DNA from 2 places in the Aerococcus loyolae genome. Region 2 is predicted to be linked to the other one. Evidence: predicted binding sites of a transcription regulator. Region 2 holds the regulator's gene; the other holds the start of a gene.

What was found. The regulator Rex, encoded in region 2, represses fermentation and respiration genes when NADH is low (regulators of the CRP and FNR family bind a similar motif). The targets are predictions, from matches to a motif close to TTGTGAANTANTTCACAA.
Region 1: adhE (bifunctional acetaldehyde-CoA/alcohol dehydrogenase) is a predicted target of Rex. The motif match lies at 3,774-3,791, and genes of this name have one in related genera.

Annotation. Positions count from the first base shown of each region.
Region 1 is NZ_CP126958.1:67,638-75,451, forward strand. Features, by position in the region: gene CJ190_RS00320 (ISL3 family transposase) at 1-634, shown strand, start outside; TPP riboswitch at 912-1,010, shown strand; gene CJ190_RS00325 (hydroxyethylthiazole kinase) at 1,169-2,008, shown strand; gene thiD (bifunctional hydroxymethylpyrimidine kinase/phosphomethylpyrimidine kinase) at 1,995-3,443, shown strand; gene adhE (bifunctional acetaldehyde-CoA/alcohol dehydrogenase) at 3,846-6,491, shown strand; gene pgeF (peptidoglycan editing factor PgeF) at 6,886-7,659, opposite strand.
Region 2 is NZ_CP126958.1:221,723-229,536, forward strand. Features, by position in the region: gene tsaB (tRNA (adenosine(37)-N6)-threonylcarbamoyltransferase complex dimerization subunit type 1 TsaB) at 1-642, shown strand, start outside; gene rimI (ribosomal protein S18-alanine N-acetyltransferase) at 623-1,285, shown strand; gene rimI (ribosomal protein S18-alanine N-acetyltransferase) at 1,230-1,736, shown strand; gene tsaD (tRNA (adenosine(37)-N6)-threonylcarbamoyltransferase complex transferase subunit TsaD) at 1,702-2,718, shown strand; gene CJ190_RS01030 (DUF503 domain-containing protein) at 2,770-3,051, shown strand; gene CJ190_RS01035 (ABC-F family ATP-binding cassette domain-containing protein) at 3,118-5,067, opposite strand; gene CJ190_RS01040 (redox-sensing transcriptional repressor Rex) at 5,302-5,946, shown strand; gene CJ190_RS01045 (co-chaperone GroES) at 6,877-7,146, shown strand; gene groL (chaperonin GroEL) at 7,229-7,814, shown strand, end outside.

The sequences.
Region 1 (7,814 bases), 150 kb from region 2:
GTATATCGAAGTCATCCGCGCTTGTTTTCCCAATGCAAAAATTCTATTTGACCGTTTTCATGTCATTCAACATCTCAATTTGGCCATCAATTCCGTACGTATTCAGCTAATGAATCAGATTCGCTATCAATCACCACGTGATTATCGCAAATTAAAGCAGCTATGGAAGTTGCCTTTAAAAAATGAATGGGAACTTGACTTTAAAAACTTATATACTCATCGACTTTTTGACGGTCTCGTTTCAGAACAGATGATTGTTGATTACCTCACCAATTTATCTCCCGAATTATCGCGCACCTATACTTACGTTAATCGCCTAAAATATAGTATTTATACCCATGATATTCAGTCCTTTAGAGACTTGCTTATTGAAGTCAAGAAATACACATTTCCACGTAGAGTACGAACCATTTTTCAAACGTTAGAAAGATATCAAGAAGGTATTTGTACAGCTTTAACGTATACTTTATCTAACGGTCCAATAGAAGGAATGAACAATAAAACGAAACTGATTAAGCGCACAGGATATGGGTATCGTCGTTTTGATCATTTAAGAATACGTATAATAATGGCCTCTCGATTGGTATGTAATGATTTTCAACCTCGGCCTCTCACTTTTTCAGAAGCAGCATAGTCTTTGTGATACTTATTCATTATTTATGATATTGCTTTCTTACTCTTTATTTTCGCCTATGGCGAAAAAACAAGAAATAAGAGGTCTTTTAATCGTCCCCATTTTTCTTTGATCGGCAAATATTAAAAAATGTCATACCAGTTCTGATATGACATTAATTATATAAATTCTCATCAACACGATTTGACAAAGAACCGTTTTTTATTTCTCCCAGCTTTCAAAGGGGGGCATAAGCGCTCGGCCTTGAATAGGTAAGCGGTTTCTGCTATAGTTAGAAAGTACTCACAAGAGGTGCTTTTGCTGAGATAGGTGGAAACCTGGACTCTTTGAACCTGAGAAAGTTAAAACTTGCGTAGGGATGTGAGAATTCAAATATCGTTATAAGGCACAGCCAAGCTTTGGCTAAACCCTAACGATAAGAAGTCCTGCAAAGTGCACTCAGTGGAGTATACTTTGCAGGGCTTTTTTTCTGTCTAGAAGTAAAAGACCTGCAGGTAAAATATGCAGTCTAAACAGAATAAGAGAGATGAGTAAATGTCTAAAAAAACAAGCATTCCCTTTGCGAAATATAGTCAGCAGGTCAAGGCCAAGGCCCCGCTGATCCAAGTCTTAAATAATTATGTCACCATCCATGATGTGGCCAATGTGATTTTGGCCAGTGGCGGGCGTCCCGTGATGACCGATAAATTACCTAATAGCCAGGATGTGGTCAAGTCGGCTGACCTTTTGCTCCTAAATGCTGCTAGCCCCAGACCTAATCAGGAATTGTTGGACCTCGCCACCACAGCAAAAAATGACCACCATCCCGTGGTCTTAGACCCAGTGGGGGTTTCAGCTATGCCGTCTAAATTAAAGCTCTGTCAGGATCTGATTGACCGGGGTCTAGTGACGGCGGTGAAGGGGAATGCTTCGGAAATTCGTAGCCTCCTCTTTGAAAAAAGCCAAGGATCTGGGGTCGACCTGGGTCCTGGAGACGAGGTGACCTTAGCTAATTTGGCTGATTTTGCTCCGGACTTTAAAGCTTATGCCCAAGAAAAAGAGATTATCCTAGCCATGTCAGGTCCGATTGACTTAGTGACTGACGGCGAACGGCTGGCAATCATTAAAAATGGTCACCCCTGGATGGCCTCCTATACGGGATCAGGTTGCCAGTTAAGCGGCGTCCTAGCTAGCTTTTTAGCCGGTAATCCGGATGAGGATCCTTTTTACCTAGCTACAGCAGCCATGATTAGCTATGGGGTGGCGGGAGAAATCGCTGCTCAAGTGCTCCAGCCCTATGAGGGTAATGCCACTTATTCCAACCGGGTGATTGACCAGGTCTCCTTATTAGAGGCCAAAGAATTAGAAAGGAGAGCCAAGTATGACATTCAATAAAAATGATTTATTGGTCTATGCTATTACGCCCGACCGCTTTGACCATGACGACTTAATCCAGCAAGTCAAGGAGGTCTTAATGGGCGGGGCCACGATCTTACAGTTACGTTTGAAGGACCATCCCTTTAAAGACCAGGAAGAAAAGCTGGAATTGACTAAAAGAATTAAAGGTCTCTGCCAAGAAGCAGGTGTGCCTTTTATTATCGACGATGACTATGAGCTGGCCCTGGCTGTGGACGCTGACGGTCTCCATGTGGGAGAAGAGGACCTGCCAGTCGACCAGGCTAGAGAACTGCTCGGCCCGGATAAAATTATCGGGGCTTCGGCTAAGAGTCTGGACACCGCTCTAAAAGCCCAAGCAGCTGGTGCAGACTATTTGGGAGTTGGTGCCCTCTATCCGACTCAATCTAAGGCCAATGCCCAAGGGACCGGTCTGACCACCTTGAGAGCGATTGCCCAAGGGGTCAATATTCCTATCGTCGGCATAGGTGGGATTAACTTAGATAATATGGCCAATTTACGTGACCAGGGTCTGGCTGGGGTGGCCCTAATTTCCGCCCTATTTAAAGCGGATGATCCCTACCAAGCGACTCAAGATATCCGTAAAGCTGCTGAAAAGCTTTTTAAACTCCAAGCCGTCTTGACCATTGCTGGTTCAGACTCCAGTGGGGGAGCTGGTATTCAAGCGGACCTCAAGACCATGCAGGCCAATGGAGTCTTTGGTATGAGTGCCATTACTTCAGTGACCGCCCAAAATACTAGGGGTGTGACCGGAGTCTATGACCTCAGTCCCGAGGCCTTGGCTAGCCAACTCCAAGCGGTTTTTGAGGATATTCCTCCGGCTAGCGTCAAGATTGGCATGGTTTCCCAAGTGAAATTAGTGGAGGAAATCGCCAAAGCCCTTAAAAACTACCAGGCTAAAAATGTTGTGGTAGACCCGGTCATGGTCGCAACGAGCGGGTCCAACTTGATCCAAGACCAAGCCGTCCAAGTCTTAGCTGACCAGGTCTTCCCGCTGGCTTGCTTAATTACCCCTAATATTCCTGAAAGCCAGGTCTTAGCGGGACAAGACATCCATTCGGCAGCGGATATGGAAGCAGCCGCTAAGAAAATCAGCCAGACCTACCGGGTCGCGGTCCTCTGTAAGGGTGGCCATCGGGTTAATGATGCTAACGATGTCCTGGTTACCCCTAAAGGAGAGGTTCACTGGTTTAAGGGTGAGCGGGTTGATAATCCCAATACCCATGGCACCGGCTGTACCCTATCCAGTGCCATTGCCAGCAACCTAGCCAAGGGTGATGACTTAGTTACTGCCATTGCCCGGGCTAAGACCTATCTCAGCCATGCTCTTAAAGATCAATTAGACCTAGGTCAGGGGAGTGGCCCCTTGAACCATGGTTTTGGCCTCTTGACTTATTACCCCAGTGGCGATTAATTGCCTTAACTTCCCTTAGCAATTAGTTTTTAGTCTTTCAACCCTTCCACGAGGCTAGGCCTGCTAGGGGAAAAGTATCTGTACACCGATAAGGGTCATGATAGCTTGTCATGGCCTTTTTCCTATATTTTGGAAAAGCGGCTAAGTGTTTTTATAAAAGAGCATATTTTTCTAATATTGTGAAAATAAACACATATTTTCTCTTTTTAATTAAAATATAAAAATATTATTTAAAAAGTTGTAAGCGATTACAAGGTTAAATTACTAATGTTTCAGTAATTGTAAGCGGTTATTGGTAAAAAGAAAAACAAAAAATAACTTGCTTTTTATTTGTGAATAATTTAACATAATAGCCATAAAGATGAAAGTCATTAAAAATCAAAGGAAAGGTTAGGAAGAACAATGGCTAAAGGAAAAGAACAAAAAGTAGATATTCCACAATTTATCGATGAGACAGTAGCTAAGGCTAAACAGGCCTTAGAGGATTTTATGGCCTTAGACCAAGAACAAATCGACCATATTGTCACCAAGGCATCGATTGCTGCCTTAGACCAACATGGGGTCTTAGCTAAACATGCCGTTGAAGATACGGGACGGGGTGTGTTTGAAGATAAGGCCACCAAGAACTTATTTGCCTGTGAACATGTTACCAACCACATGCGCCACTTGAAAACAGTAGGTATTATTGATCGTGATGAGGCCAAGGGATTGACCTATATTGCTGAACCGGTCGGGGTAATTTGTGGGATTGTCCCTACTACCAACCCAACATCGACAGCAATCTTTAAGTCCTTGATTTCCTTGAAGACCCGTAACCCGATTGTCTTCTCTTTCCACCCTCAAGCGCTGGAATCTTCTATCCATGCGGCTAAAGTGGTGCGGGACGCAGCGATTGCGGCAGGGGCACCTGAAAACTGTATCCAATGGATCGATCCAAAACATGCTTCCATGGAAGCTACCAATTTACTGATGAATCACCCTGATGTCGCAACGATTTTAGCCACTGGGGGATCTGCCATGGTTAAGGCCGCTTATTCTTGTGGGAAACCTGCTTTGGGTGTGGGACCAGGGAATGTGCCTGCCTATGTTGAAAAAACGGCCAACCTCAAGCAAGCTGTTAATGACATTGTCATGAGTAAGGCCTTCGATAATGGGATGGTCTGTGCTTCAGAACAAGCTGCCATTGTTGACCAAGACATTTACCCCGCCTTCATTAAAGAAATGAAGTCCTACCATGTTTACTTTGTCAACCAAAAGGAAAAAGCTCTCTTAGAAGAATTCTGCTTTGGAGCTAAAGCCAATAGTGAAGCGGTTGACCAAGCCAAACTCAATGCCGATATTGTTGGGAAATCAGCGGTTTGGATTGCTAAAGAAGCCGGCTTTGAAGTTCCTGAAGAAACCGTCATCCTAGCAGCAGAGGTTCCTGAAGTGGGACCTGCCCAACCTCTTACCCGAGAAAAATTATCCCCAGTTCTTGCCATCTTAAAGGCTGAGACGACTGAGGATGGGATGGCTAAGGCCGAAGCCATGGTTGAATTTAATGGTCTAGGTCACTCCGCCGCCATCCATACCAATAACCATGACTTAGAAATCGAATACGCCAAACGGGTGAAAGTGGCCCGGGTGATTGTCAATGCGCCTTCAACCTTTGGGGGGATTGGGGATGTTTATAACTACTTTATTCCTTCCTTAACCCTAGGCTGTGGGTCTTATGGACATAACTCCGTAGCTGGTAACGTGGGACCTTTAGATTTGATTAATATTAAACGAGTAGGGGAGCGGCAAAATAACATGCAATGGTTTAAAGTCCCTCGGGTTTACTTCGAAAAGAATTCCATTAAATACTTACAAGAATTAGACCATGTGGAAAGGGTATCGATTATTTCTGATAAAGGCATCGCCAAACTCGGCTTTGTCCAAAAAGTCATTGACCAACTCCAACAACGGCAAAATAAGGTGGTCTATGATGTCTTTGACAACATTGAACCTGACCCAGATATTTCCACGGTTCAAGCGGGTGCTGACGCCATTCGTGCCTTCCAACCTGATACCATTATTGCTATTGGTGGGGGATCGGTTATGGACTCCGCTAAGATCATGTGGCTCTTCTATGAACGTCCTGACGTTGACTTCCGTGACCTGGTTCAAAAATTCATGGACATTAGAAAACGGGCCTTCCGTTTCCCAGCCCTCGGTGACAAAGCCCAATTAGTGGCTATTCCAACCACCTCAGGGACAGGTTCTGAAGTAACGCCTTTTGCGGTCATCTCAGACAAGAAGAACAATAAGAAGTACCCGCTTGCTGACTACGCCCTCTTACCTAAGGTGGCTATCGTGGATTCCAGCTTTGTCGAAAAGGTACCTAGTCGGGTAACTGCTGCTACCGGGATGGACGTCTTAACCCATGCCATCGAAGCCTATGTCTCCATCTTTGCTTCGGACTATACCGATGGACTTGCCCTTCAAGTCATTAAGATTGTCTTTGACCACTTGGAAAAATCGGTTAAAGACTTTGACCCAGTCGCTAGAGAGAAGATGCATAATGCGGCAACCATGGCGGGGATGGCCTTTGGTAACGCCTTCCTAGGAATTGTCCACTCCATGTCCCATAAGATCGGTGGGGTCTTCCATACCGTTCACGGGGAAAACAACGCTATCCTCCTGCCTTATGTGATCCGCTACAACGGGGAAAAACCAGGAAAACTTTCTACCTGGCCTAAATACAACTATTACAAGGCTGGCGAACGTTACCAAGATATTGCCCGGATGCTGGGCTTAAAGGCTAATACAGTTGATGAAGCCGTTGCTTCCCTAGCCCAAGCCTGCTATGAACTCGGTGAAAAAGTTGGTCTACCAATGAGCTACCAAGCCCAAGGTCTTGACAAGAAAGAATGGGAAAAAGCCCTAGAACAACTTGCTTATGATGCTTATGAAGACCAATGTACCCCATTAAACCCTCGTCTGCCATTAGTTCCTGATATGATGGCTATGATGCGGGCCGCTTACCAAGGTTATGGTAAGGCTCCAGAACCAATTAAGAATAAGTAAGAAATTCCTCTTGTATAGATAGAAAAAAGAGTGTGACAAAAGTCAAAAGAGCCCTGAACCGCTACGCATACTATATCTGTAACTCGCTAGCGCTTCGAACAGCTACAGCAACTGGAATAAACTATGGAAGATAGGCGAAAGCCTATCGCACATAGTTTGTAGTTGGGTTCGCCTTGGCAGACTTGGAGTGATTTCACAAGTCAGAAACAAGCGAATGCCTCGCTTTTATTCTGACTTGCTCCAATCATCCAAGTCTAAACGCCTAGTCTCACACCCTGTATGAAGTGGACGTCAGGGCTGACTTTTGGAACAAATTTTAATTAGATGGTTCGTATTTTGAAAAGTGGCCGGGACTTTTGTCCCAGCCTTTTTTCGTTTATTATCAGATTTTTTGTTAATTCACACGGCCCTTTTGCCAGATGAAGCCCATGTGGCGGCCTTTAGTTTGGTTTTGACGGTAGGAGAAGCCTTGGGGGCTGGTATAGGTATCCATGGGGTCCACTTGGATGTTTTCGGGACGGATCCCTAAATGGAGGCATTGATTCCTGACCACGGCCTGGTTATCGATGTGCCACTTGCCGCTGTCCGCTTGGTAGGAGATATTTCCCTTTGAGCCTTCCAGGTCCTTGAATTGAAGGTAAACATCCTCATCGACTTCAAAGTGTTTTTGGCATAAGGCTGGACCAATTTGAACCTGGATAGTTTCTGCTTGGACTTCAGGATGAACGGCAAAGATTTGCGCAAAGGTCACTCGGGTAATGTTTTGGACCGTGCCCCGCCAACCGGAATGGATGACGCCAATGAGGGGAGTCTTTTGGTCGTAGAAGAGAATAGGGACACAGTCAGCGGTGAAAATCCCTAACATGAGCTCCTCATCGAAAGTGTAGAGGGCGTCGGTTTGGGGGATAGCCGTGTCATTGGATAAGGCACCCTTGCCGCCGTCAGCCAGGCTAACTTCGACTGCTCGTTTGGAGTGAGTCTGATGGGCTTGGACAAAGTGGTCGGGACTGACATGGGTCGCTTGGAAAAAGGCTTTCCGGTTAGCCAGGACGGCAGCCAAGTCCTGGTAAGAATGGATCCCCATATTGCCGGCTTCGGGCAGGTCGGAGTCTCTTAAGGTGATCCCCATTTGCAAGTGGGCGTCATTGTGATAGTAGTGAATAGACATCAGGAACACTTCCTTCTATATAATAATGCCAAAGTATCTTGCTTATTATAAGGGGATTTTCTCCCGCCCGCAATCCTTAGGCTCTGTTTATTCAATGATATTGGTGAGCATTCGTTCTGCTTTTGAAATTTAGTCATTAAAAAGCCGTGGCAACG
Region 2 (7,814 bases):
ACTAAAATTAAACACTCTAAAGCCCTTTTACCCTTGATTAAACAGTTGTTTACTACGGTTGCTTGGGAAGTAAGTGACCTGGACCGAGTGATTGTTACCCGAGGACCGGGTTCTTATACTGGACTTCGGATTGGGGTGACTACTGCCAAAAGCTTGGCTTGGACTTTAAATATTCCACTTTATTCAGTGACCAGTTTAGAAGCTATTGCTGCCAATGTCGCAGTGGAGGATGGCATCATTTGTCCTCTGATTAATGCTAGACGCCAAACTGTTTTTGCTATGGCTTATGATAGTGATGGGCAGGAAGTAGACGGACTAACTATGGGGCATTACCGGCTAGCAGATTGGCTGGACCAGTTAAAGGCAGCTTATCCTGACCAAAGCTTGTATTTTATCAGTTCGGACATTGACCAGTTTGAGGAACTAATAAAAGAACACTTGGGAGACCAAGCCAAGCTATTGCCGGCAGAAAAAGGGGTTATCCACGCCCCCTTACTGGCTAAGTTAGAAGTAGAGGAAGAAGATGTCGCTACTTTCTTACCAGACTATGCTAAATTAGCAGAAGCCGAAGAGCGTTGGGAGGAGAAACACCCCAAAGAAGCGGAAGCAAACCGAGGCCATTATGTGGAAAGAATGCTTTGATCGTTGGCTGTTTCAGCTGGGCAATAAAATTACCCAGTTATTTGCTGATGAACCCGGCCAGGCTTTGAGTCAGCAGATCGATTTGGATAAGGCCACTTTGACCTACGGCTTAGACCAGGAGCTCGATTTAGCCATCTCCGATTCGGAGTGGATTGATCAAATGGTGGCTTTGGAGCGGGCGGCTTATGATGGGCATCAGATGTGGTCCAAGAAGGATATCTATAATGATATGCTTTACCACCCGTCAACTTTTTACCTACAAGCCTTTAAGGAAAAAGAACTGCTGGCCTTTGTTGGTTGTCGGCGGGACAAGAAATCGATTCACATTTCTAATTTAGCCGTACTACCAAGCTACCAGTCCTTAGGGATTGGGTCTAAGCTCTTAGACTTGGTCAAACACTTAGCTCCTGATTTGGACCGCGACTCGATAACTTTAGAAGTGCGTTTATCCAATGAAGGTGCCCAGAAATTCTATCTACGAGAGGGGTTTAAGGCAACGGGAAAGATGGCGCGTTATTATCGTGATAATCATGAAGATGCGCTCACTTTGACTTGGCAAAATGAAGCCCACCAGGTTGCCCAAGAAGATGAAGCAAATCATAGTCTACCATCGACCGGAGACCAAACAGATTCCCGGGATTAGTCAGCAGGTGCTGGCTTTTTACCAGGAGGCTTTTGACCATATGCCTCACATCGCCAGGGATTGGTTGGAACGGGGCTTAGCCAGTCCGCGTCTCTATTTATTCCTCTTGCTAGATGAAAAGCAAGCGGTCCTAGCGGCAGCCACTTTTCAATTATTGGCTGATGAAGGGGAATTACTGCATTTTGCAGTTAAGTCGCAAAGACGGCGCCAGGGTTTGGGGGCCTTGCTTTTGGCTCAGGCCCTGACTCACTTAGAAGAACAAGGCTTAGCCCGCTGTTTCTTAGAAGTCCGCGCCCACAATATCCCTGCCCAGGCCTTGTATGAGAGTCAGCGTTTTAAGTGTATTGACCAACGCAAAAACTATTATCAAGATAATCATGAAGATGCAAAAGTTTATTTATGGGAGAGATCGACCAGTGACAACAATATTGGGAATCGAATCAAGCTGTGACGAAACCGGTGCAGCAATAGTTATTGATGGCAAAGAGATGAAGTGTAATGTCGTTGCCACACAAATAAAAAGTCATATGCGTTTTGGCGGGGTAGTCCCAGAGATCGCTAGCCGCCACCATGTCGAGCAAATTACTCAGGTGATTGATTACGCCATGAAGGAAGCAGATGTGACCTGGCCAGAGATTGATGCTGTGGCGGTTACCAAGGGGCCTGGCTTAGTGGGCTCTTTACTTATTGGTATCACTGCCGCTAAAACCCTGGCCTTTGCCCATGACAAACCCTTAATCGGAGTCAACCATATGGCAGGTCATATCTACGCCAATAATATTTCTGATCAAATGGTTTTCCCTTTATTAGCCTTAGTGGTTAGTGGGGGACATACTGAACTGGTCTATATGAAAGAAGACGGCCACTATCAAAAAATCGGCGATACCCGTGATGACGCTGTGGGGGAAGCCTATGATAAGGTCGGCCGTATTTTAGGGCTTCCTTATCCTGGGGGCAAACGCATGGACGAAATGGCCCAAGAGGGTCAAGCTATTTATGACTACCCCCGCCCCATGATCAATGAGGATAATTTTGACTTTTCGTATAGTGGACTGAAATCAGCGGTTATTAACCATGCCCATAATGCGGAACAAAAAGGAGAAAAATTAAATCCCAATGATGTGGCAGCCAGCTTCCAAGCTGCGGCTGTTGAGGTTCTAGTGAGCAAAACCATGCGGGCCATCGCTGCTTACCCGGTCAAACAATTAGTGGTTGCCGGAGGTGTGGCCGCGAATTCTTCACTTAGACAGGAACTAGAAAGTCATCTAGCTAAAGAACATCCTGAAGTGCGCCTCTCCTACCCACCACTAAGTTTATGTGGGGATAATGGTGCCATGATTGCAGCGGCTGCCTATCCGCAATACCAAAAGGGCGACTTTGTTGGCTTGGATTTGGATGCTAATCCTGGTTTAGACTTAGGTGATGAAAATTAGTTGCCTTTAAGTCTCCTTCAATTGATTTTTTAGGAAAGCTTATGAGGAAAGATGGTCTTAATTGGTTTAGAAGTCACTTTTATTATTGATCAGGCCTATACGCTAAAGGATAAGCGCCGGATCGTCAAAAGTATGGTGGAGCGGGCCCAACAACGTGAAAAGATGACTGCTGCTGAAATTACTGACTTAGACTTAGTCAACCAAGCGGTGGTTGCTTTTGGCCTAGTCTCTAATTCATACAGCAAGAGCCGGCAGCGCTTGCTGAACTATCTCGATAAAATTGAAGCCTGGTATCCCATTGAGGTCATTCATACCGAATGGCTTGAAGCCTAAAAAAGAAAAGGTATGCTTACAGGAGGACTTGATCTTGAGTCCTGGTGTAGGCGTACCTTTTTATCTTTATTGGTCAAAGTCTTCTAAGCGACTTTGGACGGTTTCCCATTCCTTAAAGAGGGCTTCTTGTTGGGCTTGTTTGTCTTTAAGAGATTGGTCGAGTTGATTTAATTCATAGTAATTTTGTAAAATGTCAGGATCAGTCATTTTTTCCTGGATCTCTGCTATTTCTTCATCTAAGTCTTCAATACTTGCTTCGATTTTTTCGCTTTGCCGTTGGAGTTTTCTTTCTTCTTTTTGGCGTTCCTTACGATTTTGATAGGCTTTAGCTGACTGGCTGGGGGCTTGTTTTTCTTCAGTAAGACTGGACTGATTTTCTTTGTTTTCTTCAGCTAACCGCGCTTCCTGCTCGGCCTTTTTATTGAGGTAGTAATCGTAATCGCCCAGGTAGAGAGTGGAACCCTCCGGACTGATTTCAAGCACTTGGGTGGCAATCCGATTAATAAAGTAGCGGTCATGACTGACGAAGAGTAGGGTCCCATCGTAGGCAATCAGGGCATTCTCTAAAATTTCCTTAGAATCGATATCCAAGTGGTTGGTTGGTTCGTCCAGTACCAAGAAATTATCATGGTTAAAGGAAAGTTTGGCTAGGGCAAGTCGGGCCTTCTCGCCCCCACTCAGCATAGCGACAGATTTTTCCACGTCTTGTCCGGAGAAGAGGAAGGAACCCAGGATGGTACGGATGTTTTCCTCGTTAATGGTCGGATGGTCATCCCAGAGTTCGTGGAGGACATCCTTATTGCTGTGGAGTTTGGCTAATTCTTGGTCATAGTAGCCAATAGTCACATTAGCCCCATAGTGGATTTCCCCCTTGATGGCGGGAATTTCTTGGATAATGGTTTTTAAGAGAGTGGATTTGCCTACGCCGTTGGGCCCTACCACTGCGATAGCTTGTTGCTTTCTAATATCTATCTCAATCGGATAGGAGAGTAAGTGATCATCATAACCGATGCCTAAGTGGTCGGCAGTAAGGACCACATTGCCGCTAGCCTTGTCAGTCAAAAATTGAATGTGGGGACTTTTTTCGTCCTGCTTAGGCTTTTCGATTTTGGGCATTTTTTCGAGTTGTTTACGACGACTTTGGGCCATTTTCGTTGTCGAAGCTCGGACGAGGTTACGAGCCACATAGTCTTCTAACTTGGCAATTTTCTTTTGTTGTTTATCATAGGCCTTTTGCCAGCTTTCTAGGCGGACGGCCTTTTCTTTGAGGTAGAAGGAATAATTGCCTTTATAATATTCCATACTATGCCCGGTCATTTCATAGGTTTCATTAGTGACATGGTCTAAGAAATAACGGTCGTGGCTAACGATCAACAGGGCGCCAGGATAAGAAGGCAGGTAATCTTCTAGCCAGGTCAGGGTTTCGATGTCTAAGTGGTTGGTCGGTTCGTCGAGTATGAGAATATCGCGCTTTTCGAGGAGGACCTTGGCCAGGGCTAACCGGGTCCGTTGACCACCAGATAACTGATTAATGGGTTTGTCGTAATCTGACTCGGGGAATTGAAAGCCGTGGAGGACCATGCGAATTTCAGAATCATAACCGTAGGCATTGCTTTGGTTGACTTCTTCTTGTAATTGATCATAGCGTTTGAGGGCCTCTTGATAGGATGCTTCATCCTGGGCATCGGCCAAGTCTTGGGCGGCTTGTTCAGCATTATGGATGAGGGCGATGGATTCTTTAAAAACCGACCGCATTTCTTCATAAATCGTCCGTTGACTGTTTTCAATGGCGGCATGTTGGTCCATGTAGGCAATGGTCTTGCCCTTAGCCCGAGTCACTTGTCCTTGGTCAGGTTCTTCAATGCCGGCTAAGATTTTGAGTAGGGTGGATTTGCCGGTACCGTTTCGGCCGACTAGGGCGGTGCGACTATTATCTTGGATGGTCATTTGAACATCTTGGAAAAGAATATCGGAGCCAAAACGTCGCATGAGTTTTGATCCTTGTAATACAATCATTGGATCCTTTCCTCCTAAATCGTTTATTATTGTCTTCACTAGTGTATCATATTTTATCGGCAGATATTTTTTGACTTTGTGAACTTTCCCTTAGAAAGGGGCGGGATTATTCACAAAGTTTTAAAAATAATGAAAATTAGCCAAAAAGATTTATGTGATTTTTCACAAAGTTCTTTCCATTTTATGATTTAGGTGATAAAATGTATTTGATATCTTGTGAAAAGGAGTGGAAACATGAAGGAAATTCCACGTGCAACGGCTAGGCGGTTACCGCTTTATTACCGTTACTTGCATAATTTTAAGAATATGGGTAAGACACGGATTTCTTCCAGTGAACTCAGTGAGGCGATCAAAGTGGACAGCGCCACTATTCGCCGGGATTTCTCACATTTTGGTGCCCTAGGGAAGCGTGGTTATGGCTATGATGTTGAAGCTCTCTTAGACTTCTTTAGTCGCCAACTCTACCAAGACCGCCTCACCACGGTTGCTTTAATCGGAGTCGGTAATTTAGGGAACGCCTTATTAAATTATAACTTTAAACGGACCAATAATATCCGGATTGGGGCGGCCTTTGATATTAATCCTGAGATTGTAGGAACCGTCCATAGTGGGGTACCGGTTTACCCCATGAGTGAATTAAAGGAACGGATTCAAGAAATGGAAATTCTGATTGCCATTATGACCGTTCCGGAAAAGGTTGCCCAAGATACTGTGAGTGAATTAGGAGAAGCCGGTATTCAAGGCATCTTGAACTTTACTCCGGTGGTTTTAGATGTCCCTGAAGATATTCATGTTCAAAACGTGGATTTAGCCAATGAGCTGCAAACATTGATTTACTATATTGGTAACCGAAATGGCAACAATAAAAAGAAAAATTAGTAGAACTAGCAGAAGTTAGCAGGAGCCTGACAGAATGATCAGGCCTAACTTATGTTAGTCGCTTAGTAAAGCCCTCTTAATGGAGGGCTTTTTTTATGTCATTAATTTTTATAGAAGATCTTGTTTTTTTATATGAATGCTAATGATATGCATTCGTTCTGCTTTTAAATTTTGGTCGTTAAAGTATAAAGGGTCAAAAACGGCTAAGGCCGTTTTGTACTTTATTCGTAAGTCGCGGAGGCTCCAACGGCTAAAGCAGCACCGGCTCGAGCCAAGGTCTCTCGCCTAGCGAGCTTCAAAGTGAGAATGCGACAAAAGTCGTTAAGCTCTGAATCACTGGAGCAAAGGATGGAAGAGCCTTGTTAGAGGCTCGGCCAGCCTTTGTGAAGTGGAGTCAGAGCTGACTTTTGGAGCAGGTTTTGGCTAGTATGGCTAACGCCTACTAGCCATAATTCACATCGAGTCGGGTTCGTTCTAGCAGCTTTCGTGTCACTTCACAAGTTCCCACTGCAGTCTTGCAGACTGCTTTGGCGACTTGCTCCAGTGAACGAAAGCTAAGTGCTAGCCCTCACACCCTGATGCTTGCTTATTCATGGCTAACGACCCAATTCAAGCGCCACTACTGCTCAGAGCTATTTATCAAATAAAAAGATATTAAGACAATACTTATCATTAGTAAAAAATTAAAGAGTCAACATTTTAATCTTGTCCAGCCTTCGTTATTTGCAAGTAAAAATGATTTATAAATAATATTTTATACTTTTAAAGTGATAAAAAGAAAAAAGGTCAAAAAAAGTCAACGAATTACTTGATTTATATCTGGAAATGTTTTACTATAAATATTGTAAGTTAGCAGTCGGAGATGATGAGTGCTAACAAATCATTAAAAGTGTTATTAATTAGTATGTGAAATTTGGAGGGATATTTTAAATGTTAAAGCCGTTAAATGAACGTGTGATTATTCAAGTCCAAGAAGAGGAAGAAAAAACTGCTTCTGGCATCGTTTTACCATCTGCTGCTAAAGAAAAACCTCAAGTAGGTCAAGTGGTAGCCGTTGCTGATGCTACTGATGACTACACCCCTCAAGTTAAAGTGGGCGACCAAGTGATTTTTGAAAAATATGCAGTAAGCGAAATCCGCTATGAAGGGGAAGATTACCTCATTATTAAAGAAAAAGATCTAACTGCTGTAGTTGAATAATCATTGATTGAACTTCGACAATCAACATAAAAAATAATTGAATTCTCGATCATGCTTAGATTTAGAATAGGAGATAGATAGAATGGCCAAAGATATTAAATATTCAAGTGATGCAAGACAATCTTTAGTAGAAGGTATTGATAAATTAGCCAATACCGTGAAAGTGACCTTAGGGCCTAAGGGACGTAATGTTGTCCTAGAACGTAGCTATGGTTCTCCATTAATCACCAATGACGGGGTGACTATTGCTAAAGACGTTGAATTAGAAGATCACTTTGAAAATATGGGAGCTAAATTAGTTTCTGAAGTGGCTTCTAAGACCAATGATGTTGCTGGTGACGGGACAACTACCGCTACCATCTTAACTCAAGCCCTCGTCCATGAAGGTTTCAAAAACGTGACAGCAGGGGCAAATCCTGTGGGCATTCGTCGTGGAATGGATCAAGCTATCCGTAAGGCAGTAGAAGCTTTGAAAGAGATTTCTGTTCCAGTGAATGCTAAAGAATCCATTGCCAACGTTGCGGCAATTTCTTCTGGCGACCAAGAAGTCGGTCAATTAATTGCTGACGCTATGGAAAAAGTAGGCCAAGATGGTGTCATTACCATTGAAGAATCACAATCCATGGACACTGCCTTAGACGTTGTTGAAGGGATGCAATTTGACCGTG